DNA from 4 places in the Streptomyces sp. CA-249302 genome. Region 3 is predicted to be linked to each of the others. Evidence: riboswitches for the same ligand, from Rfam matches in the RefSeq annotation. Region 3 holds a riboswitch; each other region holds the start of a gene.
What was found. Region 3 has a riboswitch for cyclic di-AMP ahead of ACQEWB_RS28215 (transglycosylase SLT domain-containing protein). Riboswitches for the same ligand answer to the same signal wherever they lie in the genome.
Positions count from the first base shown of each region.

Region 1: it holds a riboswitch for cyclic di-AMP, as region 3 does, so the genes downstream of both, ACQEWB_RS29375 (NlpC/P60 family protein) here and ACQEWB_RS28215 (transglycosylase SLT domain-containing protein) in region 3, are expected to answer to the same signal.
Region 2: it holds a riboswitch for cyclic di-AMP, as region 3 does, so the genes downstream of both, ACQEWB_RS23230 (M23 family metallopeptidase) here and ACQEWB_RS28215 (transglycosylase SLT domain-containing protein) in region 3, are expected to answer to the same signal.
Region 4: it holds a riboswitch for cyclic di-AMP, as region 3 does, so the genes downstream of both, ACQEWB_RS36705 (M23 family metallopeptidase) here and ACQEWB_RS28215 (transglycosylase SLT domain-containing protein) in region 3, are expected to answer to the same signal.

Region 1 is NZ_JBNJMG010000001.1:6,493,698-6,501,322, reverse strand. It holds gene ACQEWB_RS29385 (M23 family metallopeptidase) at 1-8, shown strand, start outside; gene pcrA (DNA helicase PcrA) at 58-2,544, opposite strand; cyclic di-AMP (ydaO/yuaA leader) riboswitch at 2,787-2,958, shown strand; gene ACQEWB_RS29375 (NlpC/P60 family protein) at 2,967-4,124, shown strand; gene ACQEWB_RS29370 (tellurite resistance/C4-dicarboxylate transporter family protein) at 4,426-5,415, shown strand; gene ACQEWB_RS29365 (hypothetical protein) at 5,393-5,746, opposite strand; gene ACQEWB_RS29360 (NlpC/P60 family protein) at 6,178-7,251, shown strand; gene ACQEWB_RS29355 (LuxR C-terminal-related transcriptional regulator) at 7,347-7,625, opposite strand, start outside.
Region 2 is NZ_JBNJMG010000001.1:5,182,144-5,189,768, forward strand. It holds gene ACQEWB_RS23220 (PrsW family intramembrane metalloprotease) at 1-377, shown strand, start outside; partial or broken gene ACQEWB_RS23225 (aldo/keto reductase) at 474-1,215, opposite strand; gene ACQEWB_RS23230 (M23 family metallopeptidase) at 1,286-2,311, opposite strand; cyclic di-AMP (ydaO/yuaA leader) riboswitch at 2,323-2,480, opposite strand; gene ACQEWB_RS23235 (PP2C family protein-serine/threonine phosphatase) at 2,713-3,822, opposite strand; tRNA gene ACQEWB_RS23240 (tRNA-Met) at 3,954-4,027, shown strand; gene ACQEWB_RS23245 (alginate lyase family protein) at 4,078-5,298, opposite strand; gene ACQEWB_RS23250 (dihydrofolate reductase family protein) at 5,406-6,536, opposite strand; gene ACQEWB_RS23255 (MarR family winged helix-turn-helix transcriptional regulator) at 6,689-7,222, shown strand; gene ACQEWB_RS23260 (GTP cyclohydrolase II) at 7,345-7,625, shown strand, end outside.
Region 3 is NZ_JBNJMG010000001.1:6,244,442-6,252,066, reverse strand. It holds gene ACQEWB_RS28230 (polyprenyl synthetase family protein) at 1-972, opposite strand, end outside; partial or broken gene ACQEWB_RS28225 (peptide MFS transporter) at 1,202-1,631, shown strand; partial or broken gene ACQEWB_RS28220 (CocE/NonD family hydrolase) at 1,814-2,138, shown strand; cyclic di-AMP (ydaO/yuaA leader) riboswitch at 2,395-2,586, shown strand; gene ACQEWB_RS28215 (transglycosylase SLT domain-containing protein) at 2,592-3,074, shown strand; gene ACQEWB_RS28210 (HAD family hydrolase) at 3,079-3,894, opposite strand; gene ACQEWB_RS28205 (FAD-dependent oxidoreductase) at 4,050-5,252, opposite strand; gene ACQEWB_RS28200 (ATP-grasp domain-containing protein) at 5,316-6,563, opposite strand; gene fahA (fumarylacetoacetase) at 6,790-7,625, shown strand, end outside.
Region 4 is NZ_JBNJMG010000001.1:8,097,943-8,105,567, forward strand. It holds gene ACQEWB_RS36700 (M16 family metallopeptidase) at 1-1,158, shown strand, start outside; cyclic di-AMP (ydaO/yuaA leader) riboswitch at 1,350-1,512, shown strand; gene ACQEWB_RS36705 (M23 family metallopeptidase) at 1,526-2,290, shown strand; gene ACQEWB_RS36710 (GntR family transcriptional regulator) at 2,478-3,173, shown strand; gene ACQEWB_RS36715 (HPr family phosphocarrier protein) at 3,313-3,594, opposite strand; gene ACQEWB_RS36720 (GNAT family N-acetyltransferase) at 3,792-6,632, shown strand; gene ACQEWB_RS36725 (DUF5998 family protein) at 6,688-7,284, shown strand; gene ACQEWB_RS36730 (alkaline phosphatase family protein) at 7,284-7,625, shown strand, end outside.

The sequences.
Region 1 (7,625 bases), 250 kb from region 3:
CGACGTAGAAGACCTGGGGCTGCGCCCCCAGACGGGCTGGTGTGTCGCGCCCGTCGGCTACAGCTTCTCCACCGGCGCGTACCGCAGCAGCAACCGCTTCGGCTTCTCGTCGCCGAAGTCGATCGTCGCCTCCGCGTTCCCGCCCGTGCCCTTGACCGCCACGACCGTGCCGAGGCCGAACTGGTCGTGGGTGACCCGGTCGCCGACCGCCAGCGAGACCACCGGCTTGTCGGAGGCGCGGCTCGTCGCGAAGCCGGACGCGCCCGAGGCCGAGGAGCGGGAGCGGGAGGAGGACAGGGAGGACGCCACGCTCGACGCCGGGCCGGAGGAGACCGGGGCCGTGGCGCCCGTGCGCTTCCAGTCGACGTGCTGGGCCGGGATCTCCTCCAGGAAGCGGGAGGGCGGGTTGTACGACGGCTGGCCCCAGGCGCTCCGGAGGGAGGACCGGGTGAGGTACAGCCGTTCACGCGCACGCGTGATGCCGACGTACGCGAGCCGGCGCTCCTCCTCCAGCTCCTTGGTCTGGCCGAGGGCGCGCATGTGCGGGAAGACGCCGTCCTCCATGCCGGTCAGGAAGACCACCGGGAACTCGAGGCCCTTGGCGGTGTGCAGGGTCATCAGGGTGATGACTCCGGAGCCGTCCTCGTCCTCGTCGGGGATCTGGTCGGAGTCGGCGACCAGCGCGACCCGCTCCAGGAAGTCGGCGAGCGAGCCGGGCTCCTCACCCTCGCCGGACTCCTGCTCGAACTCCAGGGCCACGGCGGCGAGTTCCTGGAGGTTCTCGATCCGGGTCTCGTCCTGCGGGTCGGTGGAGGCCTGCAACTCGGCGAGGTAGCCGGTCCGTTCGAGGATCGCCTCCAGGACGGTCGCCGGTCCCGCACCCGACTCGACGATCGTACGGAGGTCCTCCATCAGCGTGTTGAACCGCTTCACGGCGTTCGTCGACCGCGCGGCCATCCCGTACGCCTCGTCGACCCGCTTGAGCGCCTGCGGGAAGCTGATCTTCTCCCGCTGGGAGAGGGCGTCGATCATCGCCTCGGCGCGGTCGCCGATGCCGCGCTTGGGGACGTTCAGGATCCGGCGCAGCGGCACCGAGTCCTCGGGGTTGGCCAGTACGCGCAGGTAGGCCAGGACGTCCCGGACCTCCTTGCGCTCGTAGAAGCGGACACCGCCGACGACCTTGTAGGGCAGGCCGACACGGATGAAGATCTCTTCGAAGACACGGGACTGGGCGTTCGTACGGTAGAAGACGGCGACGTCGCCGGCCTTCGCGTCGCCCGCGTCGGTCAGACGGTCTATCTCCTCGGCGACGAACTGGGCCTCGTCGTGCTCGGTGTCGGCGACATAGCCGGTGATGCGTGCGCCCGCGCCCGCGTTGGTCCACAGGTTCTTGGGGCGGCGGGACTCGTTGCGCTCGATGACCGCGTTGGCGGCGGAGAGGATCGTCTGCGTGGAGCGGTAGTTCTGCTCCAGGAGGATCGTCGTCGCGTTCGGGTAGTCCTCCTCGAACTGGAGGATGTTGCGGATCGTCGCGCCGCGGAAGGCGTAGATCGACTGGTCGGCGTCACCCACGACACACAGCTCGGCGGGCGGGAGGTCGTGCTCGCCAGGCGGTACGTCCACGGGGTGCTCGGAGGTCCCGACCAGCTCCCTGACCAGCGCGTACTGGGCGTGGTTGGTGTCCTGGTACTCGTCGACCATGACGTGGCGGAAGCGGCGGCGGTAGTGCTCGGCGACGTCCGGGAAGGCACGGAGCAGGTTGACCGTGGTCATGATCAGGTCGTCGAAGTCGAGGGCGTTCGCCTCGCGCAGCCGCGACTGGTACATGGCGTAGGCCTGGGCGAGGGTCTTCTCGAAACCGTCGGCGGCCTGGGCAGCGAAGTCCTCCTCGTCGATCAGCTCGTTCTTCAGGTTGCTGATCTTGGCGCTGAAGGACTTGGGCGGGTACCGCTTGGGATCGAGGTCCAGATCGCGGCATACGAGCGCCATCAGCCGCTTGCTGTCGGCGGCGTCGTAGATCGAGAAGGAGGAGGTGAAGCCGAGCTTCTTGCTCTCCCGGCGCAGGATCCGCACGCACGCGCTGTGGAAGGTCATCACCCACATCGCGTTGGCGCGCGGGCCGACGAGCTGCTCGACGCGCTCCTTCATCTCGCCCGCGGCCTTGTTGGTGAAGGTGATCGCGAGGATCTGGCCCGGATGCACGTTCCGCTCGGCGAGGAGGTGCGCGATGCGGTGGGTGAGCACACGGGTCTTGCCGGAGCCGGCGCCGGCCACGATGAGCAGGGGCGTGCCGGCGTGCACGACGGCCGCGCGCTGGTTCTCGTTCAGCCCGTCCAGCAGGGCGGCGGCGTCGATCACCGGGCGGGGCGCGCCGTCACGGTAGTACGCGTCCCGGTCCGGCGGCACGTCGAACCTCCCGCCGAACAGATCGTCCGGAACCGGCTCCGGTACGTGATCGTCCTCGGGCGGCGGTGGGGGTTCCTCCTCACGGCCACGGGGTGCCTTGAGGTCCGCCAGGAAGCTGTCGTCAAAGAGGCTGCTCATCGCTCTCCGAGTTTAGGGTGCCCCACTGACAACCCGCTGCCGCCCCGGGAACATCGCCGGATCCGAGGCGGTCGTAACGCTCCCATGCCGCATGATCACAGAATGTGACGAACTCCGATCGCCTGACCAAAGGTCACGAAAATGTATCGGGCATATCGAACATCAACCTTCACACGGGCCACACGAGTTGGCTACCGTTCCGAGCAGGCCGTACGACCCCCACCGGCGAACCTCGCCGGGCCGTGCGGCCTCCGCCGAGTCCGGGGCGCCGCCGCGCAGCCGGAGCCGGGGACCCACACCGACCTTGGGGTGAATCGGTCCAACTCCCTTGAGGGACACGGACCGTAGGGCAACCCTTCCGAACCACCCGCCCGAACCCGACAGCTAACTCGGTAGGCGGAGTATGGAAGGAGTCGCCAACCTTGGCGTCGCACCGCAAGTCGCGTCCCGCAGGTACGCGTGTGGCCGGCATACGCACCCCCGCCCTCGCCACGGCCGCCCTCACCTCCGTGGCCCTGCTCTCCCAGACGGCCAACGCCGCCCCGTCGACGGACGGGAACCCCTCCCTCGAGGAAGTCGAGAAGAAGGTCGACGACCTGTACCGCCAGGCGGAGTCGGCGACCGAGAAGTACAACGCGGCGAAGGAGAAGACCTCCAAGCAGCGCAAGCGCGTGGACACCCTCCTCGACGACGTCGCCAAGCGCGCCCAGAAGCTCAACGAACAGCGGGAGCGGCTCGGTTCCTTCGCCGCCGCGCAGTACCGCACGGGTGCCGCCGCGCCCGACACGGCGACCTTCCTGCTCGCCGACACCCCGCAGGACTACTTCGACCAGACGCAGTTGATGGGCCGGCTGACCTCCCGCCAGAAGAGCGAGGTCGACGACTACTTCAGCGAGCAGTCCGCGACGATGAAGAAGCGGCAGGAGGCCTCCGAGAGCCTCCAGTCGCTCACCGAGTCGCAGAACGACCTGCAGACGGCCAAGTCCACGGTCCAGAAGAAGCTCTCCGACGCGCGCGATCTGCTGTCGAAGCTGACCGCGGAGGAGAAGGCGCGGCTCGCGGCGATCGAGAAGAAGAAGCAGGAAGAGGCCGCGCAAAAGGCCGCGGAGCTGGCGAAGCAGCAGGCGGCCGAGCAGAAGGCCAAGGAGGAGGCGGCCCAGGAGAGCAGTTCCTCCTCGGACTCGGGAACCTCGGGAAGCACCTCCACCGACTCCTCGTACTCCACCAAGGCCGAGAAGGCCCTCGCTTTCGCGCGCGCGCAGATCGGCAAGCCGTACGTCTGGGGCGCCACCGGCCCCGGCTCCTACGACTGCTCCGGCCTCACCCAGGCCTCCTGGAAGGCCGCCGGCGTCTCCCTCCCCCGCACCACCTACGACCAGGTGAACGCCGGCACCACGGTCTCCCTCGCCGACGCCCAGCCCGGCGACCTGATCTTCTTCTACGACGACATCAGCCACGTCGGCATCTACATAGGCAACGGCATGATGATCCACGCCCCCAAGCCCGGCGCGTACGTCCGCGAGGAGTCGATCTACTACGGCGGCGAGTCGATCATCCACAGCGTGGTGCGGCCGGCGTGAGGTAGGGGCGCCGGGGCTGTCGAGCGCGAGGGCGCCGGGGGCGCCGGGGGCGCCGGGGCTCCTCACGTGCCTCTTGTGGGGCTCGCGCGATCTGAGCGCAGGGCGCGCGGAGATTCCTGCGCGCCCTGAGCGCTGAGCGCTCAGCGCGCGATGGTTCCCGAGCGCCAGCGCGCGACACGCCCCGCGCGCCCCCTCTCCTCTCCGGGCGCCCCTGCCTCCGTGCCCGCGCCCGCGCGAATTCCCTCGCCCACGCGCGCGTGCCCCGCCCGCAACCCGTGGTGTGCTCCTTAGCATCGGCTGCATGGCCGCCCACTCCGCCGACACGTCCTCCCCGCTCCGTGCCTGGTGGGCGGAGCGTCCGCCGGCGGCCGGGGCTGCCGTGATGGCGACCGGCATCGTGTCGATCGGGCTGCATCTGACCGGGTACGAGGTGGTGTCGCGCGTCGCGCTGGTGATCGCCTGCGCGGCCTGGCTCGGACTGGCGGCGGACTTCGTCGCGCGGCTCGTGCTGGACAGGGAGCGGTGGCGGGCCGACGCCGGGTCGCCCGCCGCGCTCACCGCCGTCGCGGCGACCACCGTCCTGGGGACGCGGTTCTCCGCACTCGGGTGGCAGACGCTCGCCGAGGCCCTGCTGGCGCTGGCGGCCGTCCTGTGGCCCGTGCTGCTCGTGGACGTCGTACGACACTGGAGGCGGCGCATGCCGGGCGCGGTGTTCCTGTGTTGCGTGGCCACACAGGGGCTCGCCGTGCTCGCGGCCGCGCTGGCCGGGGCGCAGGCGGTGGGGTGGCTCGCGCGCACCGCGCTCGTGCTGTTCTGGCTCGGCCTGGTGATCTACGGCTTCGCCCTCGCCCGTTTCGACCCGCGCCAGATCCTCGAAGGCGCCGGCGACCACTGGGTCGCGGGCGGCGCGCTCGCCATCTCGGCGCTGGCCGGGTCCAAGCTCATCGCCGCCGACAGCTCGCGTCTGTACCTGTGGAACGACGACGACCGGGGCGTCCTGCGCGCCGTCACCGTCACGCTCCTCGTGCTCGACGTGGCCTGGTACGCCGTACTGCTCGTCGCCGAGGCACTGCGGCCCCGGCTGCACTACGACGTGCGGCGCTGGGCCACCGTCTTCCCGATGGGGATGACCGCGACGGCGACGCTGTCCATCGCCGCCGCCCTCGACATCCCGTGGCTCAAGGGCCCCGGTCAGATACTGCTGTGGATCGCGGTGGCGGCATGGCTCGCCGTCGCCGCGGGGGCCGTCGCCGCCGCCCGCGCCGGGGTCAGGTCCACAGCACCGCGATGAAGATGTTCGCCGTGGTCAGCGCGCCCACCAGCCCGAACAGGCTCTTGTCGACCTTTTCGTCGTCCCGCTTCACGTAGACCAGGCCGAGGATCACGATCAGCAGGGCCAGCTTCAGGCCGATCTTGATGTTGTTGACGTGCTGGTCGTCGGCCTGGTTGAGGCCGACCAGGATCGCGCCGGTGACCAGCATCGTCAGCGCGCCGTGCAGCATCGCCGGGACGAAACGGGCCTCGCCGCGGCCCATCGCCTTCATCTGGGTGAGGAAGCCGCCGAGCAGCGAGGCGATGCCGACGATGTGCAGGCCGACGAAGAGATGGATGAGTACGTCCATGAGGCCGGAGCTTAGACAGGGGCGCTCGGTGCGCCCTACACCGGCCCCGCCGCGAGCCGCCCGCCCGGCATGAGTGGATCTTGCATATATGCGGCTCATAGCAGCCCGTCACTCGTACGTGTCCAGGAACCGCCACATCGGTCAGCGCACTGCGTGAAGTCGTCGGCTCCGGTCCGGGATCACGGTCGTTTACGGTCATCGGCCGATCCGCGCGGGACACTTCCGCACAGTGCGTTACCAAGCCGACACAGCCGGGTTTAGCGTCCTCCACCAGGTGACCGGCTCCCCACCGCCGCCCGGGCCAGGGGCGGCAGTCGATCACCACCGCCGAGAAGGTCCGGCGGCGGCCCGCTCCCCCTGTGCGGGCCGCCGCCGGACGCGTAAGCCGTCCCGGTGTCCGGGGCGGTCGTACGAAAGGACGTGCAGTCCACGTGGCAGCGCACCGCAGGCCCAGTCGGCGTTCGATCAGCGGCCATACGGCCCGTACCGCCTTCACGATCGCCCTCGCGGGCGCGGCGACCGCGACGGCCTTCGACGGGACCGGTGACGCGGCGCCACAGCTGACGCCGGCGCAGGTCAAGGCGAAGGTGGACAAGCTGTACCAGGAGGCGGAGGCCGCCACCGAGAAGTACAACGGCGCGCAGGAGAAGGCGGACGCGGCCGAGCAGAAGCTTTCGGGGCTGCGGGACGAGGCGGCGCGCAAGACGGACAAGCTGAACTCGGCCCGGGACGCGCTGGGTTCGACAGCCGCGGCGCAGTACCGCGACGGCGGGATCGACCCGGCGCTGCAACTCGCGCTCTCCGACGACCCCGACCACTACCTCGACGGCGCCGAGTTCGTCGACCGAGCGAGCACCCGGCAGGCGGCGGCCGTGGCGAGCGTCCGCAAACAGCTGCGGGAGATCGAGCGGCTGCGCGGGGCCGCACGCGTGGAGCTGGCCTCGCTGAAATCCCGGCAGGCAGAGCTGGAGCGCGAGAAGAAGACGATCACCGGCAAACTGGACGCGGCCCGCCGGCTGCTGTCCCAGCTGTCGGCCGAGGAGCGCGCCCGGCTGGGAGAGGACGGCGGCGGGGCAGGCCGTGCGTCACGGTCGTCCGGCTCGGGCTCGCGCGTCGGCCTGGAGGCTCCTTCCGGTACGACGGCCAAGGCGCCCAACTCCCGTGCCGCGGCCGCCGTCTCCTACGCCTACTCCAAGCTCGGCAGCCCTTACGTCTGGGGCGCCACCGGCCCCGACGCCTTCGACTGCTCGGGCCTCGTCCAGGCCGCCTACCGCTCCGCCGGTGTCTCCCTCCCCCGCACGACCTACGCCCAGATCGACGCCGGCCACCGCGTCTCCCGCTCCGAACTCGCCCCCGGCGACCTGGTGTTCTTCTACTCCGGCATCAGTCATGTCGGCATCTACATCGGCAACGGCCGGATGATCCACGCCCCGAACCCGTCGGCTCCCGTACGCATCGCGCCCATCGACGAGATGCCGTTCGCGGGGGCCACGCGGGTGGTGTGAGCGAGCGCCGAGGACCGGCGCCCGATCATCGACCGACCGCAGCCTGCCTCCCCGCCGACCGCTCGGACCAGTCGCCCCGCCTCACCCTCCCCCGCTCAGACCAGCCGTCGCGCCGTCGCCCACCGTGTCAGCTCGTGCCGGTTCGACAGCTGCAACTTCCGCAGGACCGCCGAGACATGGGACTCGACCGTCTTGACGGAGATGAAGAGCTGCTTGGCGATCTCCTTGTACGCGTAGCCGCGCGCGATGAGACGGAGCACCTCGCGCTCGCGCTGGGTGAGGCGGTCCAAGTCCTCGTCGACCGGTGGGGCGTCGGTGGAGGCGAAGGCGTCCAGGACGAAGCCGGCCAGACGGGGCGAGAAGACGGCGTCGCC
Region 2 (7,625 bases), 1.1 Mb from region 3:
TGACGCCCGCCGAGCCGTTCGCGCTGGGCTCGATGCGGGCACGGCAGCTGGCCCGCGACTACGCCGGGCACCACTTCGGCAAGCCGGCGGCGCAGGCGGTGACGCAGTACGAGGCGTACGCGACCTCGCTGGCGTTCCTGCGGCACCGGGGCCGGAAAGGCCGGGGCGGGACCGACTTCCCGCGCCGGGAACGGGAGTTGCTGAACGAGCTGTGGCTGCGGCGCGAGGTGGCCCGCCCGGCGCTGGACTACGCGGCCCGGATGACCGCACCACCGGTACCGGTGGCCGCGCCGCCCTGGCCGGTGTACGGGGCGTACGGGTACGGCTACGGGTATCCGGCGGGGCCGTATCCCTCGTACAACCCGTATCAGTCGTAGGGCTGCGGAGGTTCGGCACCGCCGGGGAACGCCGCCGTGGCGGGGCGCCGCTGCGGCGGGGAGAAGAAGCCGGCAGAGGAAGAGAACAGCGGGGATTCAGGCCGATGCCTGGGTCAGCTGCGTGAATTCCGCGTCCGTCAGGGTCAGGTCCGCCAGTCCCAGCAGTGCTGGGAGTTGTTCCACCGTCCGCGCCGACGCGATCGGGGCCGCCACCGTCGGCCGGGACGCGAGCCATGCCAGGGCGACGGTCGCGACCGGGACGCCGTGGGTCTCGGCGATCTCGTCGAGGGCCGTCAGGACGCGCTGACCCCGTTCCGACTCCACGTGCCTCGACGCGCCCGCCGCCCGCGCGCAGTCCACCGTCGTACCCGGGCGGTACTTGCCCGTCAGGAAGCCCGACGCCAGTGCGTGGTACGGGACCGCGGCCAGGCCGTAGTGGGCGGCCAGGTCCTGGAGGTCGCCCTCGTACGTACCGCGCGAGACCAGGTTGCAGTGCGGCTGCACGGCCACGTACTTGGCCAGGCCCTCGCGGTCGGAGAACTCCAGGGACGCGCGCAGCCGCTCGGCCGAGATGTTGGCCGCGGACAGGCCCGGGTACTCCGGGTGCTGGCTCACCTTGGTCGCGATCACGACGTCGGCCCGGTTGCCGCGGGCCCTTGTCCTCCCCCACTCTTCGAGCGGGGGACCCCCAGCCGACGATCGTCTCGGACTCGCCGCCCTTGTTGCCGGGCACCCAGGCCGAGTACGCGTCGGCGGTGTCCACGAAGTTGCCGCCCGCCGCCGCGTAGGCGTCCAGGACGGCGAAGGAGGCGGCCTCGTCGGCGGTCCACAACGTCAACGGGCGTGCCGGAACAGCTCATTCCGGCACGCCCGCAGAAATCCCGTGAACGTCAAAGATCCTGCAGCCGTCAGGGGTTGAGGCCCTTGCTGCGCAGCCACGTCATCGGGTCGATGCCGTCGGACTGGCCGTTCGGGTGGACCTCGAGGTGCAGGTGCGGCCCGGTCACGTTGCCGGTGGCGCCCACGCGGCCGATGACGTCACCGGTGGCGACCTTCTGGCCGACGCTCACACTGATCGACGACTGGTGGCAGAACCACAGCTCCGTACCGTCGTCGAGGGTGATGATCGTGCGGTAGCCGTACGACCCCGCCCAGCCGGCCTCCGTGACGGTGCCCGAGTGGATCGCCTTGATGAGCGTGCCCGTGGGGGCGGCGAAGTCGAGGCCCGTGTGGTAGCCGGAGGACCACATGGAGCCGGCCTGCCCGAAGGTGCCGGTGATCGTGTAGGAGCCGACCGGGAGCTTGTACTGCTTGGCGAGCTCGGCGAGCTTCGCGGCCTCGGCCGCCTTCTTGGCCGCCGCCTCCGCCTTCTCCTTGGCGGCCTTGGCCTTGGCCGCCGCGTCCTTCTCGGCCTTCGCGGCCGCGTCGTCGACCTGCTTGGCGAGCGCCGCCTCGGTGGCCGACTGCGCCTTGCTGTCGACCTGGACCTGCTGCGACTCGGCCTGCGCCATGATGCGGTCGCGCAGCGCCTCGCCCGCGCCCCTGGTGCCCTGCGCGGTGTCCTCGGTGGTCACGCCGACGTTGCTGAGCGCGGTCGCGGAGCCCTTGGGGGCGTCCGAGGAGCCGCCGAACACGCCGCCGACGGAGGGCAGATCGGGCATCGAGATGGAGACCGGCGGCTTGCCGGTGTTGGCGCTGGCCATACCGCCCGCGCCGACGGCGGCTATGACGCCGACGCCGAGAACCGTGGAGCTGCGGGCGAGTCCTCCGCCGCGCTGCTTGGCGACACGGTGCCGGCCGCGTACCGGAGCGAGGGACTCCGCGGTGGGGTTCCACTCCTCCCACTGACCCTCGTCGGTGCGGGGGCCGGGGAAACCGAAGGGCTCGGTACTCGGCACGAACGGGGCTGCCGGGGCAGGCGGGTTGGACGCCACGTGGGCGTGCTCCTTTCCTTCCTTCTCGCCTACCGGGTTAGCTGACGGGTTCGGAGCAGGAAGGTCTCCTACGCGCGTATACCTGCCGTGTTCCCACGACGGGATCCGTGCGATTCACCCCAGGGTGGTGGTTCCCCGGTTCCCTTGCGGGATTCGGCGCGTGCGCACGGAGCCGCCATTGTGACGGCTGGGACGACCGCGCTGCGTTATCGAACGTTAATAGACCCGGGGGGCCGTTTCCAAGCTGTTCGGCTTGATCATTAACGAATCCTGCCTGGACGTAGGGCCCATGCCCGGCGAAAAACGGGCGAGTTGACCAGACCTCAGGATCTTCACAGCTATTGACGGTATGTCAGTCGTTATGCGGAGGGGGACCGCCCGATCACCACCGGTGACGACAATCAGGGTCTCAGTACGGCGAGCAGCGCCATGTCGTCCGTGGTGCCGTCCCCGGTGTGCCGGCGGACCTCGCGCGCGAGGGTGTCGAGCAGCGCGCCGGGCTCGCGGAAGACCCGGCCGGCCAGCCGGGCCGCGGGGTCGTAGAACTCCCCGTGCCCGTCCCGCGCCTCGGACAGTCCGTCGGTGTGGAGCAGCAGGGTGGCTCCGCCGGGGAACTTCGCCTCTTCGGCACGGTCCGGCCACGCCCCCAACTCGCCCATCCCCAGCGGCAGTGCGGGCTCGCCCGCGTGCAGGGTGCGCACGGTGCCGTCGGAGCAGAGGAGCAGCGGCGGCGGATGGCCGCGGTTGACGAGCCTCACCACCCCGTCCCCGTGCGGGAGTTCGGCGAGCACGGCGGTGGTGAACCCCTCGTAGGCGTCGAGTCCCGCGCGCCGGGCGCCCTCCCGGGCCAGCGCCCGGTCCAGTCGTCCCGCGACCGCTTCAAGGCTCGCCTCCTGCTCGGCGGCCTCCCGGAAGGCCCCGATGACGACGGCGACGGCGGCCACCGCGCCCATCCCCTTGCCCCGCACATCACCGACGACGAGCCGGACGCCGTACGGGGTGTCCTGCACCGCGTACAGGTCGCCGCCGATGAAGGCGTCCTTCTGCGCCGCCTCGTACCGCGCCGCGATGGCGAACCCGCCGATCCGCTCGGCCGGTTCGGGCAGTACGGCACGCTGGGCGGCCTCGGCGATCTCGCGGGTGGAGGCGAGCCGGGCGTCACCGCGGGCCACCACCCGGTTGATGCCGACCGCGAGCAGGGCGACCGTGGCCACGGTGGCGGCCTCGGTGAGGGTGTCGGCGTCCGGGCCCCAGCCGAATCTGACGTGCACCCCGTAGGCGGCGAGGACGGCCACGGCACCGGTGGCCGCGGTGGCGGCGAGCGAGAGGACGGGGGCGGCGACGAGCGGGGCGGCCGTGAAGAAGGGGATGGCCGTGAAGTCCTTCGGGGTGAGGCCGTCGTACAGGATCCCGCCGATGATCAGCAGGGCGGGCAGCACCCGGACGAGCGCGACGGCGTCGCGGGACAGCCGCCCGCCGGCTCTCGTGTACGGCCGCCGCTCATGATCCACATGTCCAGGCTTCCCGGAGCGGGGGCCGGCGGCGAGCGGTGTGGGCCGACCGAATGACGCAGGTGAGCAGGGGCGGGAGCAAACCGTGGTGCTGAGCGTCCCGCGGATGGCGTATGCTGGTGACACACCGACGCGGGGTGGAGCAGCTCGGTAGCTCGCTGGGCTCATAACCCAGAGGTCGCAGGTTCAAATCCTGTCCCCGCTACTCAAGGCCGAGGGCCGGAATCCAGTCACTGGATTCCGGCCCTCGGTGTTTCAGGCTCCGGGGTTGCCCGCGTGGGTCAGCGTCTCCCAGGAGACGAAGAGGTCGTCGGTACCGGCCGGGCGGGTCTCCTCGGCGAGCTTGTGGGCGTAGGGGACCTTGACGTCGAGGCGGTTCTCCAGGTGGTTGAGGGCCACCTCCAGGTCGGGGCCCATGTTCCGGTCGACCTTGCCGCCGCACAGCCAGGCCGGCGGGTTCTCGCCCATCTGGTAGCGGGCGTGGAAGTCGAGCGCCGCTTTGAGCCGGTCCTTGACCTCGCCGTACAGGTCGACGCCCTGGTGCCAGGCGGTCTCGGCGATGTGCGCGGTGGCCGCGAGGGAGTAGCCGACGTGCTTGAAGTTGCGGCAGGTCTCCTGGGCAAGACCGTCCTTGAACCGGGTCTGCTTGAACCAGTACGTCGTCAGCTTCTGCGGGGTGTTCACGGTGGAGCCGGCCGGGGTGAGCGGCACCTGGCCGTCCTTCTCCAGGTAGAAGTAGGCGGGCACCCGGTTGCGGAAGCGCTTGAGGGCCGCGTCGAATGCCTTGTGGTCGTTGGTGAAGACGGCGATCCCGATGGCCGCGTCGGTCATCGCGAGGTCCCAGTTGCCGTTGTAGTCGGGCAGGTTCTGGGTGACCTGGGGCTGGTAGGCGGTGCGCAGCATCCGCTCGAACCGCTGGACCCGGTCCGCCGGCCAGCCGGCCCCCGGCGCGTACCGCACGATCTCCGCGGCCCGTGCCCAGGTCGACCCGGCCCACGCGGTCTGAAGCCCCGCGTCCTCCTCGGTGTGCCGCTTGATCTTCGCCGACCAGGCGTCCATGATCTCGCGGGCCTTCAGCGCGTGCTGCTGCTTGCCGGTGACGCTGTAGAGCAGGGCCTGCGTGTAGGCGGCGATGGCGTCCTGCCGCTCCTCGACACACCCGTGCGCTGGCTTGTCGCCCCACGGGCAGTCGACGTGCTCGTACGGCTCCGGCGCGTACTTGTACGACCCGTACTTGCTGTCCCGCATGTCCAGATACGCCTTCAGCCACGGCTGCTTCCCGGCCGTCACGTTCTTTCGTACGGCGTCCAGCTGGGCCTTGTCGACGAGCACACCGGGGTGCGTGAAGGAGGCGTCCGGGGGCAGGGCACGGGCCATGGTCCGGGACCCGGTTTCGGTGGCGCCGCATGAGGCGACGGCCGCGGTGAGCAGGGGCACGAGCAGAAGTGCCGCCGCTCGCCTGGGAACTGACCTCATGGGTGTTACCTCCGCATTTGTTCACACCGGGTCACGAGCAGCGTGACCCGGTGTGAGCGGAGGCGCAGGATCTGATGGGCCGATCGGACCGAGAAGCCCGATACCGCTCAGCCCAGGAGGTGGCCGTTCGGGGCCTTCGCCCGGTCCTCGAACTCCGGGAGTACGACGACCTCGACGCCCTGTGCCGTGAGCAGGCCGTTTCCGTCCGCCGCCGTCACGAACGTGTCCGGCTCGCGCCAGGACGTGACCACCCGGCGTACTCCCGCGTCGAGGATCAGGCGGGCGCACGGTTTCGGGCGGGAGGCTCGGTGGGCGCAGGGCTCCAGGCTGCTGTAGACCGTCGCGCCGGGCAGGCGCGGGTCGGCCGGGTCCAGCTTGGCCAGGGCCGCCTCCTCCGCGTGGACCACCGGGTCGTCGCCCTCGCGGGAGTGGCCGCGGGCCAGTTCGGTGCCGTCGGCGGCGACGACGACCGCGCCGACGCTGAAGGCGGTCCGGGAGGGCGGACACAGGGCCGCGAGTTCGCAGGCGAGGGCGAGCCAGTGGTGGTCGGCGGCGGACGGGAGGGCTCCGGCGCCGGGGGCCGTGGGCTCGTAGCGCATCAGGACCACGTCCTCGATCCGCCGGCTCTCCAGCAGGCGCAGGCGGCCGCCCTGGTAGCCGCCGGGACCGAAAAGGCGCGGGGCCTCCGGGTCGCCGACGAACAACGGGGCCAGGACCAGCTGGAGTTCGTCCGCCAGGCCCTGCTGGAGGAGTTGGGTGTGGATCGTGCCGCCGCCCTCGACCATGAGGCGCCGTACCCCTCGTACCTCGTGGAGGTGCTCCAGGAGGCGGCGCCAGTCGAGGTCGGGGCCGAGGGGGACGATGTCGGCGGACAGGCCCGGGGTGCGGGCTCGCTCCGCGCCCTTCTCCGTCGTAAAGACGACCTTGTCCCCGCCCGTGTGCCAGAAGTTCGCCGTCGGGTCGAGGTCTCCGGAGCCGCTGACCGTGACCTTGAGGGGGTACTCCGGCTTTCCGGATGCCACCCGGGCCGCGCGGCGCTCCGGTGAGTTCACCAGGAGCCGGGGGTTGTCGGCGCGGATCGTGCCGGCGCCGACGAGGATGGCGTCCACGGAGGCACGGACCTCGTCCACGCGGTCGAAGTCGGCCGGGGACGAGAGCAGCAGGCGCTCGGGGCCGGTGTCGTCGAGGTAGCCGTCGAGGGAGACGGCGGCGGACAGCAGGACGTACGGGTACGGCATCGGACGCGCTCACTCTCGACGGCGGGCGGGGTTCGGCTCGGGACGGGCAGGGGCTCGGGACGGGCAGGGGCTCGGGGCCGGTCGGGCGGGGCCCGGTCCAAGTCCGGCGGGCGGGTCTTGGTTCAAGTTTGAAACAAACCTACACTGGTGGCATGACGACTCGCTGGCTCACTCCCGAGGAGCAGCGCGCCTGGCGCGCGTACATCGCCGCGGCGCACCTCCTGGAGGACGCGCTCGACCGGCAGCTCCAGCAGGACGCCGGCATGCCCCACCTGTACTACTCCATCCTGGCCAACCTCTCCGACGAGCCCGACCACCGGCTGCGGATGACCGACCTCGCCGAGCGGACGAAGATCACCCGCAGCCGGCTGACGTACGCCGTGACCCGGCTGGAGAAGGACGGGCTGATCCGGCGCGAGAACTGCCAGTGGGACAAGCGCAGCAGCTTCGCCGCCCTCACGGACGAGGGGATGGCGGCGCTGGAGCGCACGGCGCCCGGGCATGTGGAGACGGTACGAGCCTTCCTGTTCGACCACCTCAGCGAGGAGCAGGTCGGACAGCTGGAGGAGATCTTCACGCAGGTCACGCAGGCGCTGGAGGCGGACGGGACGCGGCCGTCGGCGGACGAGGTGCCGTGGCGGCGGCGGTCGTCATCGTCGCCGTGCTCGGGGCCGGCGGACGACTGAGCCGTACCGAGTGAGAGCTGTGCCATAAACGCGTTGCTTCAAATTTAAAGCATGGGGTAGGGTCGCTGACCATGGATCTGCTTCAAAACTGAAGCAGATACGGACGGACCCCGGAGACCCGCATGCCCGACTTCCCCGCCGCCACCCAGCGCTCCCGCGTCCGGGTGCCGCTGCGCTTCCAGGACGGCTACAGCGTCGACGCCGAACTGGTCACCTTCCACGGCCTCACCGACGGACAGGAACACCTCGCCGTCGTCCTCGGCGACCCCGCCCCCGGCGCCACCCCGCTGGTCCGGCTGCACTCCGAGTGCCTCACCGGCGACGTCTTCGGCTCGGCCCGCTGCGACTGCGGCCCGCAGCTGCGCGAGGCGGTCGAGCGGATAGCGGAGCGCGGGGGCGTGCT
Region 3 (7,625 bases):
GAGGGAGAGCTTCGCGTCGCACTCCGGCAGCGGAGCCAGCGCGGCCCGCGCGTCCTCGGCGTACCGGACGGTGTCCCGGCGCGCCTGCTCCAGCGCGGGGTGCGCGCGCAGCCCGGCCAGCGCCTCGGCGTGCCGCGTGTCGTCGGTGAGGTCGGAGTCGAGCAGCTCGCACAGCGCGATGTCCTCGGCCAGCCCAAGCCGTGCCGCCCGCTCGCGCAGCCGCAGCACCGGCAGCGTCGGGATGCCCTCGCGCAGGTCCGTGCCCGGCGTCTTGCCGGACTCGTGCGAGTCGGAGGCGATGTCCAGTACGTCGTCGGCGAGTTGGAAGGCGACCCCGAGCCGCTCGCCGTACTGGGTCAGCACGTCCACGACCGTCTCGTCGGCGCCCGACATCATCGCGCCGAACCGGCAGGACACGGCCACCAGCGAGCCGGTCTTGCCGCCGAGCACGTCGAGGTAGTGGTCGACCGGGTCCCGGCCGTCCTGCGGACCCGCCGTCTCCAGGATCTGGCCGGTGACGAGGCGTTCGAACGCCTCGGCCTGGACGCGGACGGCCTCCGGGCCGAGGTCCGCCAGGATGTGCGAGGCGCGCGCGAAGAGGAAGTCGCCGGTCAGGACCGCGACCGAGTTGCCCCAGCGGGTGTTGGCGCTGTCGACCCCGCGGCGCACCGCGGCCTCGTCCATGACATCGTCGTGGTACAGCGTCGCGAGGTGGGTCAGCTCCACCACCACGGCCGAGGGCACGACTCCGGGGGCATAGGGGTCCCCGAACTGGGCGGCAAGCATCACGAGGAGCGGACGGAACCGCTTTCCACCCGCCCGTACCAAGTGCTGGGCGGCCTCCGTGATGAAGGGGACCTCGCTCTTGGTGGCTTCGAGCAGTCCCTCCTCGACGGCCGCCAATCCGGCCTGGACATCGGCTTCCAGAGCCTGGTCCCGCACGCTCAGCCCGAACGGCCCGACGACGGTCACGAGGGGTCTCCTGTCTGCTGGTGTCTACTGCCGGTTACGAGGTTTGTCGATAGGTCGCTGCCATCACTCGAGTCAGCGTATCCGGTCACCTTTCGATCACCGATGCCGCCCGCCCGTCCAGCAGGGGCGGTATCGGATCACGCCCGGTATGTTTCTGATCACCCGATAACAACGGATATTTATCGACTTGAGCTGACCACTTGTTCCACCTGGAGGGAAGCCGCCAACCGTGTCCCGAACCGAAGCCGACGTCGAGCCCGGCAGCCAACCACCCCCCGAGGACGACCACGCCTACTTCGGCCGGCCCAAGGGCCTGCTCACGGTCGCCCACGGCGGCATGGGCATGGCGGCCGGCTCGCCGACCGCATCCTCAGTTCGTACCGCGCCGTCCTGTGGGGCGGCATCCTGATCGCCTGCGGCCACTACGCGATGACGGTGCCGACCCAGGGGATGGCCTGGGGCGGACTCGGCCTCATCAGCGCCGGGACGCCGGCTTCGCGCTGTACCAGATGGCGATCAACATCGGCGCCTTCGCGGGCCTGCTGATCACCGGCCGGCTCGGCGACCACAAGGGCCGGCACCGGGGTTTCTCGGCGGCCGCGATGGGCATGACCTTCGGACTGATCCAGTACGTCGCGGGCCGCCGTCACCCAACCGGGTGACGTTACCCCTCGCGCATCCGGGTCTCGGCGCCGCCGGATTCGCGGTCGAGCACGCACGAGCGACAGCGACGACTCCGCGAGCGCAGAGACCCGATTCTCCTGAGGCCGAGGGCTCGGGGTTCCTTGCAAGGACGCGATGAACGGCATCGGGCGTGCCGTCCCGTCGGGCGCCGCGTACGGGCAGTTCGCTGGAACTGCCCGTACGCGCGCGTGCGTCGGCCGAGCCGGCGATCACCTTCGAGGAACCGGAGCAGTACGAGCCGCTCGGCGCCCCAGGGCGGGTGGCGGCTGGAGGCCGACCCGCTGTCGGCCCGCACCCGCTCCGACTGGTCGATCCGGCCGCACCGCCCGGACCTGCCCTGGGACACGACGATCCGGACGCGTTCCGAGATCAGCTGCGACGCGGAGTCCTTTTTGACCTCCAATGAGGTTGTTTGCACGGAGGGCAGCGAGGTCGCGTTCCACCGGACCCGGGAGAAGCGGATTCCATGGACGGCCAATTGACGGCGAGTTGAGGGCATTGCCCGATTTGCCACCCTTGTGGACGCCAGTGAGTTGGCTCACGCCGGACCATGATCGGCATTCCATCACATTTCGGCCGATCCGCCTTTTCCGGTATGCCAGTTGAGCCTTGGCAGCAGCAAAGGATCAAGCACCCCATACGCCTCAGAGCAAGGTCAATAGGGGTGTTCTGTGAATCCGGTACTTGTTCCGGACATGTGCTCTCGCATACGTTCCCGGCCTGTCGGGCGGACGCCGAATCCTGCCACCGCCCGGACCATCCACCGAGAACGCACGGGCAGGAGCGGGGGACCCAGGTAAGTCGCCGGGGCTGGACGTCTTCGGACATTCCGGACCGGCTTGGGGTGTAGTCGTGTCGCCTTGCGGCGGCGCGGCCGGGCAGCTCCCGCCCGAACCCGACAGCTCACCTCGCAGGCGACGGAGAGGAACCCCGTCATGTCCGCTGCCGCTCAGCACCGCCGTCCCGCCCGCTCCCGCATAGCCCGCAAGCTCGCCGCCGTGGGCCTCGGCGCCACCGTCCTCGCCCTCCCGGTCATCGGCGCGACCAGCGCCTCCGCGGCCACCACGACGACCGTGACCGCCACCTCGCTGGGCTACTCCAACACCCTCGACGGCTGGATCCGCGCCTCCCTCCAGGTGATGGCGCAGCACGGCATCCCCGGGTCGTACAACGGCATCTACCGCAACGTGATCCGTGAGTCCTCGGGCAACCCGTACGCCATCAACAACTGGGACTCCAACGCGCTGGCGGGCACCCCGTCCAAGGGCCTCCTCCAGGTCATCGACCCGACCTTCGCCGCGTACCACGTCTCCGGCACCTCGTACGACCCGTACGACCCGGTCGCCAACATCACCGCCGCCTGCAACTACGCGGCCCAGCGGTACGGCTCGATTGACAACGTCTGGGGCGCCTACTAGGCCGCTACCGGCCCTGTGGGAAGAGTCTTTCGAGGACGACGGCGATGCCGTCGTCCTCGTTCGACAGGGTGATCTCGTCGGCCACCGCCTTGAGTTCGGGATGGGCGTTGGCCATGGCGACGCCGTGGGCGGCCCAGTCGAACATGGGGATGTCGTTGGGCATGTCCCCGAAGGCGATCGTCTCGTGCGGGCCGAGGCCCAGGTGTTCGGCGGCGAGCGCGAGACCGGTCGCCTTGGTGATGCCGCATGGCTGGAGTTCGACGGTTCCGGGTCCCGACATGGTGACGGTGGCCAGCGAACCGACCACGGCACGCGCGGTCGCCGCCAACTCGTCGTCGGACAGGTCGGGATGGCGCAGCAGCACCTTGCTGATGGGCTCGCACCACAGGTCGTCGCGGCGGCCGACCCGGACCGCGGGCAGGGTCGGGTGCGGCATCAGATAGCCGGGCTCGACGAGGGTGAGCCCGTCGACGCCGTCCTGGTCCACGGCCGCGTACACCATGCCCACCTCGGCCTCGATCTTGCCGAGCGCGGTCTCGGCCAGCTCCCGGTCCAGCGTGACGGACCACAGCAGCCGGTCCGCGCCGGCGTCGTACACCTGCGCGCCCTGCCCGCACACCGCGAGCCCCTTGCTGCCGAGGTCGTCCAGGAGCGGCCGCACTCTGGGGGCCGGCCGGCCCGTCACGACCAGGTGACGGGCACCGGACTCCGCCACGCGCGCGAGGACGGCGAGGGACCGGTCGGAGAGCGTGTCGTCGCCTCGGAGCAGCGTGCCGTCCAGGTCGGTGGCGATGAGTGCATATGCGGTGGGTGCGGCCATGATCAGAGAATACGGACAGTACGCCCCATGGACTCATCGCGAACCGGACGACCGCCTTGTTCACCTGCGTGACCTGGTCAACTCCCGTACCAGTGCAGTCCCTTCGAGGCAACGGGCGGCCCGCGCCGCGGGGGCGGCGGGCCGCTCGTCGTCAATCAGGCATGTGCCGCCGCCAAGTGCTTGGCCAGCCTCGGCGACGCGAACTCCGTACCGCAGACGAACCGCATCACCGGGCCGTACGAGGCGGCGGACGGCAGGCCGGTGAAGTACAGACCCGGGACCGAGGAGACGTAACCGGCGCCCAGCCTGGGCGCGCCACGGCTCACCGCGAGGCGGGTGCGCAGTTCGTGGCCTAGGAAGTCCATCGCGGCTATGTCGACCCGGTAGCCGGTCGCCGCGATGACGTGGTCCGCGGAGAGGTTCTCCGTGCGGCCGGTGTGGCTGCGGACCGTGAGCGTCGGGCTTGTGCCGTCCGTGTCCGTGCGCACGATCCGGTCGACCTCGCTGACCTGCACCTTGCCCTCGAAGCGGTCGCGCAGCCACCAGGCACCGAGGGGGCCGAGGACGCGGCGGACGAGGTAGTGGCGGGCCTCGGCGGGCAGATAGCGGTACGGGTGCGGGTAGTAGCTGAGGGCCCACAGCGACCAGGCGCGGCCGAAGGGCGACTCGGGGCGCAGCTTCGGCTGCTTCCACGGCGGCGCGCCGAACGCGACCCGGCCGCGGCCGCGGGAGACCACCCGCACCTGGGCGCCCGCCTCCGCCGCCAGCGCCGCGGTCTCCAGCGCGGACTGGCCGGCGCCGACCACGATCAGGTCCTTGCCGGAGTAGCGCGTGAGGTCGTGGTGCTGGGAGCTGTGGGAGACCGGGCCCGTGGGGGTGGGTCCGTCCGCCGCGGCCGTGGCGAGCTCGGCCGGCAGGTGGGCGAGGCCGGACAGGCCGGTCGCGACGACGACCGCGCGGGCGGTGAACAACTCCCCCGAGTCCAGCTTCAGTTCGAAGACGCCCGCCTTGTTCCGGTCGACCGAGACCACCCGCACCCGCTCCAGCTCGGGCACCAGCTTCTGCTGGAACCACTCGCCGTAGGCGATGAAGGTCTCGATCGGGATGATGTCCTCGTCGGTCACCAGCCGCTTGATGCCGGCGGCGTCGCAGTAGTCGACGAGCTTGTGACCCTGCTGCGGCGCGTCCAGACTGGAGGCGACCGGGGTCGACTTGAGGAGCATGCCAGCGGGCATGTGGTCGCGCCAGCTGACCATGGGCTCGCCGAAGACGCGGACGGGTATGCCGCGGGCTCGAAGGTGGGCGGCGGTCGACAGGCCGAAGGGCCCGGCGCCGATGACTGCAACCGGTTGGATCACGAAGTCCCTCCCCAGGACGTCACTTCGTCACTCCGTGCCGGCTCCGACAGCTGTGCTGATGGTTCAGCTGCCCGAACCGGTGGTGCCGCCGCGGCGGTTGGTGCGCCACAGCTGATACAGGTGCTTCGCGCCCGGCCGCACGAAGCGCGCGAGCATCGTGAGGAACGGCAGCGGGTCGTCACCCGCGAGCCAGGCCAGCTCGGTCCCGCTCGCGCGCGCCGGTGCGTGCGGCGTCGTATAGCCGCTGCGGCGGTAGGCGAGCAGGGCGGGCAGGTCGATGTTCTCCACGATGTACCGGTGACCGGCCCGCTGTTCCCCCTCCGGGACGGAGCGGCCGGTCAGGTCCAGATGCATGGCGCGTACGACGTCCACGCCCGACTCGTTCTCGAAGAGCCGGAACTGGGCGCCCATGCGCGGGTTGAAGTCGAGGAGCTTGTACTGTCCGTCGCGCCGGTCGAAGCGCAGGTCGAGGTCGATGATTCCGGTGAAGCCGATCTGTTTGATGAAACGCGCGGCGAGGTCGGCGAGTTCCGGATTGTCGACGACGTACGCGTTCGCGGTCATTCCGGCGTGCGGCGGCCAGGAGCGGACCTTCACGCCGGTGAACATCGCGAGCGGGGTCGAGTCCTGGTCGAAGTAGGCGTGCACGATCCAGTCCTCGGCGTCCTCCCTCGGCAGGTAGTCCTGGAGGATCACTCCGGGGTGCTCGCCCCAGTCGCGGGCCAGGTCGAGCAGGCCCTCGCGGGTGGCGATCCTCGTCGTGCCGTTCACCGCGGGCTGTTTGCGGCGGACGAAGGCCTCGCGGTTCTTCGCCACCACCGGGAAGCTCGCCTTCTCGGCGAAGGCCACTATGTCGTCGTACGACTGCGGGAAGGCGGCCGTCGGGCTCGGGATGCCGTGTTCCACGCAGAGTTCGTGCAGGCCCTGCTTGCTCGCGAGGCGGCGGGGCAGGGCGGGTTCGACGCGCGGGAACAGGAAGCGGCCCGCGAGCTCGCCCTGGTGCTCGGCGATCAGGACGGCGGCCTCCTCGTCGGTGGGGACGAGGACGGTGGGGCGGCCGATACGGCGCCCGATGCGCAGCAGGCCCTCCACCAGGTGGTCGGGGTCCTCCGTGCCGGTGGTCGGCCAGACGAAGGCTTTCTTGAGGTACCGGGAGGAGGCGGCCGGCGTGTAAGCGTCTTCCGTTATCGCGTACATGGGCACACCGAGACGGCCCAGGCTGCGGATCGCGCCGACTCCGCCGTGGTGCAGCGGGTAGTCGCCGAACTTGACGATGAGGCCTGGCACTTCACGGTCGGCCTCGAAAGGCACACTGCTGGAGCTCCTGGCCACGGGTCCCCCCACGCGTCCCCCCTACGGACCGGACCCACCCCGTCCGTGTCCCCCAAAGGACGCTAAGCCGGAATTGCCTAGTCCGACAAGCCCAATTCGGACATTGCAAACTCTTTAGACACTGCCCAGGACAGCCTGCTCAGCCGTAACGTGTGGCACGACCAGCAGGAACAGACGGGAAAACACGAGAGTGAGGCAGCACCCCATGCCCCCCTTCGACGTTTCCGAGGGCGATCCCTTCGGTCCGCACAACCTTCCGTACGGCGTCTTCTCGCGCGCGGGTTCCGGGGAGCGGACCGTCGGCGTCCGGCTCGGCGACCACGTCCTCGACGCGGGCGGTGCGGCCCGCGCGCTCGACTCGCCCTACGCCGTCCTGCTCGCGCGGCCCACGCTGAACCCGCTGCTCGCCGCGGGCCGCACCGCCTGGTCGGACGTGCGACGCGCGCTGACGGCGTGGGTGACGGTGCGCCAGGAGGAACTCGCCGAGTTCTTCCACCCCTTGTCCGCCGTGACCCTGCACCTCCCTTTCGAGGTCGCCGACTACGTCGACTTCTACGCCTCCGAGAACCACGCCCGGAACGTCGGCCAGATCTTCCGGCCCGACGCCGCGGACTCGCTGACGCCCAACTGGAAGCATCTGCCGATCGGTTACCACGGCCGGTCGGGGACGGTCGTGGTGTCGGGGACCGAGGTCGTACGGCCGTCCGGGCAGCGCAAGGCCCCGACCGACGCGGCACCGGTCTTCGGGCCCTCGGTCCGCCTGGACATCGAGGCCGAGGTCGGCTTCGTGGTGGGTGTGCCGTCCACCATGGGAACGGCCGTGGGACTCGCGGAGTTCCGGGAGCACGTCTTCGGGCTCTGCCTCCTCAACGACTGGTCGGCACGCGACGTCCAGGCCTGGGAGTACGTTCCCCTCGGGCCGTTCCTCGGCAAGTCCTTCGCCACGTCGGTGTCGGCGTGGATCACACCGCTGGACGCGCTGGAGCACGCGCGCGTGGCGCCGCCGCAGCGCACGCACGCGTTGCTGCCGTATCTGGACGA
Region 4 (7,625 bases), 1.9 Mb from region 3:
GAGGGCACCGACAAGCACTCCGCCGAGGAGTTCGCCGCCGAGCTGGAGCGCTGCGGCGCCACCCTCGACGCGCACGCCGACCACCCGGGCGTCCGCATCAGCCTCGAGGTACCGGCCTCCCGCCTGGCCAAGGCGCTCGGTCTGCTCGCCGACGCCCTCAGGGCGCCCGCGTTCGCCGACAGCGAGGTCGAGCGGCTGGTCCGCAACCGCCTCGACGAGATCCCGCACGAGCTGGCCAACCCCTCCCGCCGGGCCGCCAAGGAGCTCTCCAAGGAGCTGTTCCCGGCGACCTCGCGGATGTCGCGCCCGCGCCAGGGCACCGAGGAGACCGTCGAGAAGATCGACGCGGCGGCCGTACGTGCCTTCTACGACCGCCATGTCCGGCCCGCCACGGCCACCGCGGTGGTCGTCGGCGACCTCACCGGCATCGACCTGGACGCGCTGCTCGGCGAGACCCTGGGCACCTGGACCGGCTCCAAGGCCGACCCCCGCCCCGTGCCCCCGGTGACCGCCGACGACACCGGGCGCGTGATCATCGTCGACCGCCCCGGCGCCGTCCAGACGCAGCTGCTCATCGGCCGCGTCGGCGCCGACCGGCACGACCGCGTGTGGCCCGCGCAGGTGCTCGGCACGTACTGCCTGGGCGGCACCCTCACCTCCCGCCTGGACCGCGTCCTGCGCGAGGAGAAGGGCTACACCTACGGCGTGCGGGCCTTCGGCCAGGTCCTGCGCTCCGCCCCGGACGGCACCGGCGCCTCGATGCTCGCCATCAGCGGCTCCGTCGACACCCCGAACACCGGCCCGGCGCTCGACGACCTCTGGAAGGTGCTGCGCACGCTCGCCGAGGGCGGCCTCACCGACGCCGAGCGGGACGTCGCCGTGCAGAACCTCGTCGGGGTGGCGCCGCTCAAGTACGAGACCGCGGCGGCCGTCGCGAGCACGCTGGCCGACCAGGTCGAGCAGCACCTGCCCGACGACTACCAGGCGACGCTGTACCGGCAGCTCGCCGCGACCGGCACCGTGGAGGCCACCGCGGCGGCAGTGAGCGCCTTCCCGGTGGACCGCCTGGTGACCGTCCTCGTCGGTGACGCGGCGCAGATCAAGGCGCCCGTGGAGGCCCTCGGCATCGGTGAAGTGACCGTGGTGGCCGCCGAGTAGGGGCACGCGCGCGTGAGGGCCCTGGTGACTGAAGTGTCACCAGGGCCCTCGTATGTCCGAATTGGGGCGGAGGTTGCCTGTCTGCCCTGTGGGATGCGCTACAAACACCGTGATCCGTTTGGGGATTGAAAGCGGGCCCGCTTAGCGTCGTCCGGGCTGTCCGTCAGGCACCGCGCCGCATCCGTGGCACCGGGCAGTCATCGCCGAGTCCCCGTACGGCGCGAGCCAGGGGAGCCGGGGACCCATCGAAGTCCCTGGGGTGAATCGGACGCCCGCGCGCCAGCGAGGGGGTCCGTAGGAGACCTTCCTGCTCCGAACCCGTCAGCTAACCCGGTAGGCGAGAAGGAAGGAAAGGACCAGCCAGTACATGGCGTTCATGTGCGCCACCGGGAAGCACCGCCGTCCCAGCCGCGTCAAGCGTTCCACCGTCCAGGCGGCCGGCGTCGCCGCCCTCGCCACCACCGGTGTCATCGGCACCCTCGCGTCTCCCGCGCTCGCCGCCGACAACTCGGTCGAGCAGACCGGCCTCAACCCCGTCATCGCCATCGGCGACTCCATAGCCGACAAGATCGACGCCCAGGCCGACGCGCAGAAGCAGGCCGCCGAGGAGGCCGCCCGCAAGAAGGCCGCCCTGGAGGCCGCGCGCAAGAAGGCCGCCGCCAAGGCCAAGGCGGAGCGTGAGGCCAAGGAGCGCGCCGCCCGCGCGGCCGAGCGCAAGCGCCTCAACACCTTCGTCGCGCCGATCTCCAACTCGTACGTCTCCACGGGCTACAAGACCGGCGGTTCCCTCTGGTCCTCCGGCAGCCACACCGGCATCGACTTCCACGCGGCGAGCGGTACGTCCGTCCACGCGGTCGGCTCCGGCACGGTCGTGGAGGCCGGGTGGGGCGGGTCCTACGGGAACAACATCGTGATCAAGATGAGCGACGGGACGTACACCCAGTACGGTCACCTGTCGTCCATAGGCGTCTCGGTGGGCCAGACCGTCACCCCGGGCCAGCAGATCGGCCTCTCCGGCGCGACCGGCAACGTCACCGGACCGCACCTGCACTTCGAGGCCCGTACGACCCCCGACTACGGCTCGGACATCGACCCCGTCGCCTACCTGCGCTCGCACGGCGTGAACGTCTGACGACGGACCGCAGGATCTCCTGGAACCCCGGCTCCCCGAGCCGGGGTTTCGCCGTTTCCGTCACCTTGGTGTCCAAAAAATATCCATGGATTCCGACCCCCCGTCGGAAATTCCCGCCGTTTGCAATAGAGTCACCGAACACACGTCAATCGGCGACGTTTCACGGGGATTAAGACGGAGGTCGGTCATGCGTATTCCGGCGCACTCGGTATGCACGGCGATCAGAGACGACATCGTCGCCGGTGTCTACGAGCGCGGGAGCCGCCTCACCGAGGAACTCCTGGCCCGTCGCTACGGCGTCTCGCGCGTCCCCGTCCGTGAGGCCCTGCGCACCCTGGAGGCCGAGGGCTTCGTGGTGACCCGGCGGCACGCGGGCGCGTGCGTGGCCGAACCGAACGAGCAGGAGGCCGCCGACCTGCTGGAGATGCGCATGCTCCTGGAGCCGCTCGGCGCCTCCCGCGCCGCCCAGCGGCGTACAGAGGCCCACCTCAAGGTCCTGCGCGGCCTGGTGAGACTGGGTCAGGAGCGGGCCAGGAGGGGCAGCAGCGAGGATCTGCGCTCCCTGGGCAGCTGGTTCCACGAGACGCTCGCCCAGGCCTCCGGCAGCCCCGCGCTGACCTCGATGCTGACGCAGCTGCGCCACAAGATCGCCTGGATGTACGCCGTGGACGCCCCCGTCAACCCCGTGGAGTCCTGGGCGGAGCACGGCGCGATCGTCGACGCGGTGGCCCGTGGCGACAGCGAACGCGCGCGTGCCGTCACCTCGCTGCACACCGAGCGCTCCAGCGCGGTGCACCGGCTGCGGTTCACCTCCGGCGGCGATCGCACCGACCGTGTGAGGAACTCGCAACATGCCGTAAACATGCCGAGCCTGCGGCATTAACACGGGCGCCGTATACAAAGAAGTGAGAAATTCGCGGGGGTTATTCATGCTGCCCCCGATCGGGAATTCGGCGATCCCGGTGGAGGAAATGCGAAGGGCTCGCCCGGTAATTCGGACGAGCCCTTCTGTGATGCCCTGATCAGACGGTCTCGGGAAGCTCCTCGAGGCCCTCGGAGACCAGCTTGGCCAGACGGTCGAGGGCGACGTCCGCGCCCTCGGCGTCGGAGGCGAGGACGATCTCCTCGCCACCCTGGGCGCCCAGGCCCAGGACGGCCAGCATGGAGGCCGCGTTGACGGGGTTGCCGTCGGCCTTGGCGATCGTCACCGGGATACCTGCGGCCGTGGTGGCCCGGACGAAGATGGAAGCGGGGCGGGCGTGGAGGCCCTCGGCCCAGCCGACGTTGACGCGGCGCTCAGCCATGTGATGCTGCCCTTCGGTGTTCAGGGTTGTCTAGACCAGTTTCCCACACGCGAAGCGTGCCCGGACCGGACCTTCGTCCGTCCGGTGTGAGTAGTCGGGCCGCGGCCTCGGCCCGACTTCCGTCCTGCCCGCTCTGCTGTCGGTTCTCCACAGACTGCCTCGCGCCGTTGTCGGACGCGAGCCGTACTCTGGGGCCCATGCAGACCTCGTCGGACCGGCACGAGTACCCCGCCCACTGGGAAGCCGACGTGGTGCTGCGCGACGGCGGCACCGCACGCATCCGCCCCATCACCGTTGATGACGCCGAGCGCCTGGTCAGCTTCTACGAGCAGGTGTCGGACGAGTCGAAGTACTACCGCTTCTTCGCGCCCTACCCGCGTCTGTCCGCAAAGGACGTCCACCGCTTCACGCACCACGACTTTGTGGACCGGGTGGGACTCGCGGCCACGGTCGGCGGCGAGTTCATCGCCACCGTACGCTATGACCGCATTGGTGCCGACGGCATGCCCGCGTCGGCCCCCGCCGACGAGGCCGAGGTCGCCTTCCTTGTCCAGGACGCGCACCAGGGCCGTGGTGTCGCCTCCGCCCTCCTGGAGCACATCGCGGCCGTCGCCCGCGAGCGCGACATCCGCCGCTTCGCCGCCGAGGTGCTGCCCGCCAACACCAAGATGATCAAGGTGTTCACGGACGCGGGCTACACCCAGCAGCGCCACTTCGAGGACGGCGTCGTACGCCTGGAGTTCGACCTCGAACCCACCGACCGCTCGCTCGCCGTCCAACGCGCGCGTGAGCAGCGCGCGGAGGCGCGGTCCGTACGGCGGCTCCTGGTGCCCGGCTCGGTCGCCGTGGTCGGCACCGGGCGCACCGCCGGGGGCGTGGGCCGCAGCGTTCTCGACAACATCAGGGACGCCGGGTTCACGGGTTCGCTGTACGCCGTGAACAAGGCCTTCCCCGACGACCTCAAGGAACTCGACGGCATCCCCGCCCACCGCTCGGTCCGGGACATCGACGGGCACGTGGACCTCGCGGTCGTCGCCGTGCCCGCCGAGCAGGTGCCCGAGGTCGTCACCGAGTGCGGCGAACACGGAGTGCAGGGGCTGGTCGTGGTCTCCGCCGGGTACGCCGAGAGCGGGCCCGAGGGGCGCGAGCGCCAGCGCGAACTCGTGCGGCACGCGCGCACGTACGGCATGCGGATCATCGGGCCGAACGCCTTCGGGGTCATCAACACCTCGGCCGAGGTACGGCTCAACGCCTCCCTCGCCCCCGAGATGCCCCGCCCCGGCCGCATCGGCCTGTTCGCCCAGTCCGGCGCCATCGGCATCGCCCTGCTGTCCCGGCTGCACCGGCGCGGCGGCGGCGTCACAGGGGTCACCGGCGTCTCGACCTTCGTGTCGTCCGGCAACCGCGCGGACGTGTCCGGCAACGACGTCATCCAGTACTGGTACGACGACCCGGACACCGACGTCGTACTGATGTACCTGGAGTCCATCGGCAACCCGCGCAAGTTCACCCGCCTCGCCCGGCGCACCGCGGCCGCCAAGCCGCTGGTAGTCGTCCAGGGCGCCGGCAGCGCACCGCAAGGGCACGCCGTACGGGCCACGCGCCTGCCGCACGCGACGGTGTCCGCGCTGCTGAGGCAGGCCGGGGTCATCCGTGTCGACACCATCACCGAACTCGTCGACGCGGGCCTGCTGCTGGCCCGGCAACCGCTGCCGAAGGGCCCGCGCGTGGCGATCCTCGGCAACTCCGAGTCGCTGGGGCTGCTGACGTACGACGCCTGCCTCTCCGAGGGGCTCAGGCCGCAGCAGCCGCTGGACCTGACCACGGGGGCCACGGCGGGCGACTTCCACGCGGCGCTGCTGCGGGCCCTCGGGGACGACTCGTGCGACGCCGTGGTCGTCACCGCGATCCCGGCGATCGGCGAGGCCTCGGTCGCGGACGCCGAGCTGGCCGAGGCGCTGCGGTCCGCCGCGGAACAGGTCCCCGGCAAGCCCGTGCTCGTCGTACATGTGGAGCTCGGCGGGCTCGCCGAAGCCCTGTCGGCCGCGGCCGGCACCGCACCGCAGGCCGAGGCCAAGGCCTCCGGTGCCCGCCGGCTCCGCCCTTCGCAGCAGTTGCCCCCGCCGTCCTCCGCACCGACCCCGCCCGGGGCGCCGCGGCCCCCTGACACCGAACCCCGCCTCATCCCCGCCTACCCCGCCGCCGAGCGCGCCGTCCGGGCCCTCGGCGAAGCCGTGAAGTACGCCCAGTGGCGGCGCGAGGCCGCCGAGCCCGGCAAGGTGCCCGAGTACGAGGACATCGACGAGAAGGGCGCCGCCGCCCAGATCGACGGCATGCTCACGCGCGGACAGGGCCTCACCCTCGGCACCGAGGAGACCTGCGAGCTGCTCGGGCGGTACGGAATCGCCGTACGCAGGGCCGTCCCGTCCTTCACCGCGGACGACGCCGCACGGGCCGCCGGGACGCTCGGCTACCCCGTCGCCCTCAAGGCCACCGCCCCGCACCTGCGCCACCGCGCCGACCTGGGCGGCGTACGCCTGGATCTCGCGGACGAGGAGCAACTGCGGCGGGCGTACGCCGAGTTGACCGAGCTGTTCGGGAAGCCCGAGGAGCTGCGGCCGGTCGTGCAGGGCATGGCGCCGCGCGGGGTGGACACGGTGATACGGGCCGTCATCGACCCGGCGGCCGGGGCCGTCGTGTCCTTCGGACTGGCCGGGGCGGCCTCGCAGCTGCTCGGCGACATGGCGCACCGGCTGGTCCCGGTCACCGACCGGGACGCGACCTCGCTGATCCGGTCGATCCGGACGGCACCGCTCCTGTTCGGCTGGCGCGGCTCGACCCCGGTCGACACGCCTGCCCTGGAGGAACTGCTGTTGCGGGTGTCGCGCCTGGTCGACGACCACCCCGAGGTCGTCGCGGTGACCCTGGAGCCGGTCGTCGTCGCCCCGCGTGGCCTGAGCGTTCTCGGCGCCTCCGTGCGCCTCGCGCCCCCGCCCGCGCGCGACGACCTCGGCCCGCGCACCCTTCCCGTCTACTGAGACGAGCCCGGAGACAGCCCTGACCGGTGCCTCGCAGTCAGTGCACCCCCGTAGGATGGACGTCATGGCCAAGACCAGTACGACGACCCAGGGGCTGCGAGCGGCGATCGAGCGCAGCGGCTACTACCCGGCCCTCGTGGCCGAGGCGGTGGAGGCCGCCGTGGGCGGCGAGCCCATCCGGTCGTACCTGGTCCACCAGGAGACGACGTTCGACCAGAACGAGGTGCGGCGGCACGTGACCGTGCTCGTCCTCACCGGCAACCGCTTCATCGTCAGCCACACCGACGAGCAGGCCGCGGACACCACCTCCCCGACGCCGTACGCGACGACCTCCACCGAGTCGGTCAAGCTCGGCCGGATCTCCTCGGTCGTGCTCAGCCGGGTGGTCGCCAATCCGGAGCAGTACCAGCCGGGCACGCTGCCCCGCGAGGTCGTGCTGACCATCGGCTGGGGTGCTGTCTCCCGTATCGACCTGGAGCCCGCCGCCTGCGGCGACCCCAACTGCGAGGCGGACCACGGCTACACGGGCAACTCCACCGCGGACGACCTCAGCCTGCGCGTCAGCGAGGCCGGCGACGGCCCCGAGACCGTGCGCCAGGCCCTCGCCTTCGCCCAGGCGCTCTCCGAGGCGACCGCGGACACCACCCGCTGATGGTCCACGCTCCCTGGGACGCCCACCCCGAACCTCTCTCCGTCGACTCCGCCCCGCTGCCCGAGTACGGCAGCGGCTCCCTCGCCGACCTGCTGCCCACGCTGGCCGCGGGCATGGGCGTACCGGACACGACCTCCGCGATCACCGAGCTGACCCCCGCCGACCGGAACTGCGTGTTCCTGATCGACGGGCTCGGCTGGGAGCAGCTGAGGGCGCACCCGGACGAGGCGCCGTTCATGACCTCGCTGCTCGGCAGCTCGCGCGGCGGCACCGGGCGCCCGCTGACCACCGGTTACCCGGCGACCACCGCGACCTCGCTCGCCTCCGTCGGCACCGGCCTG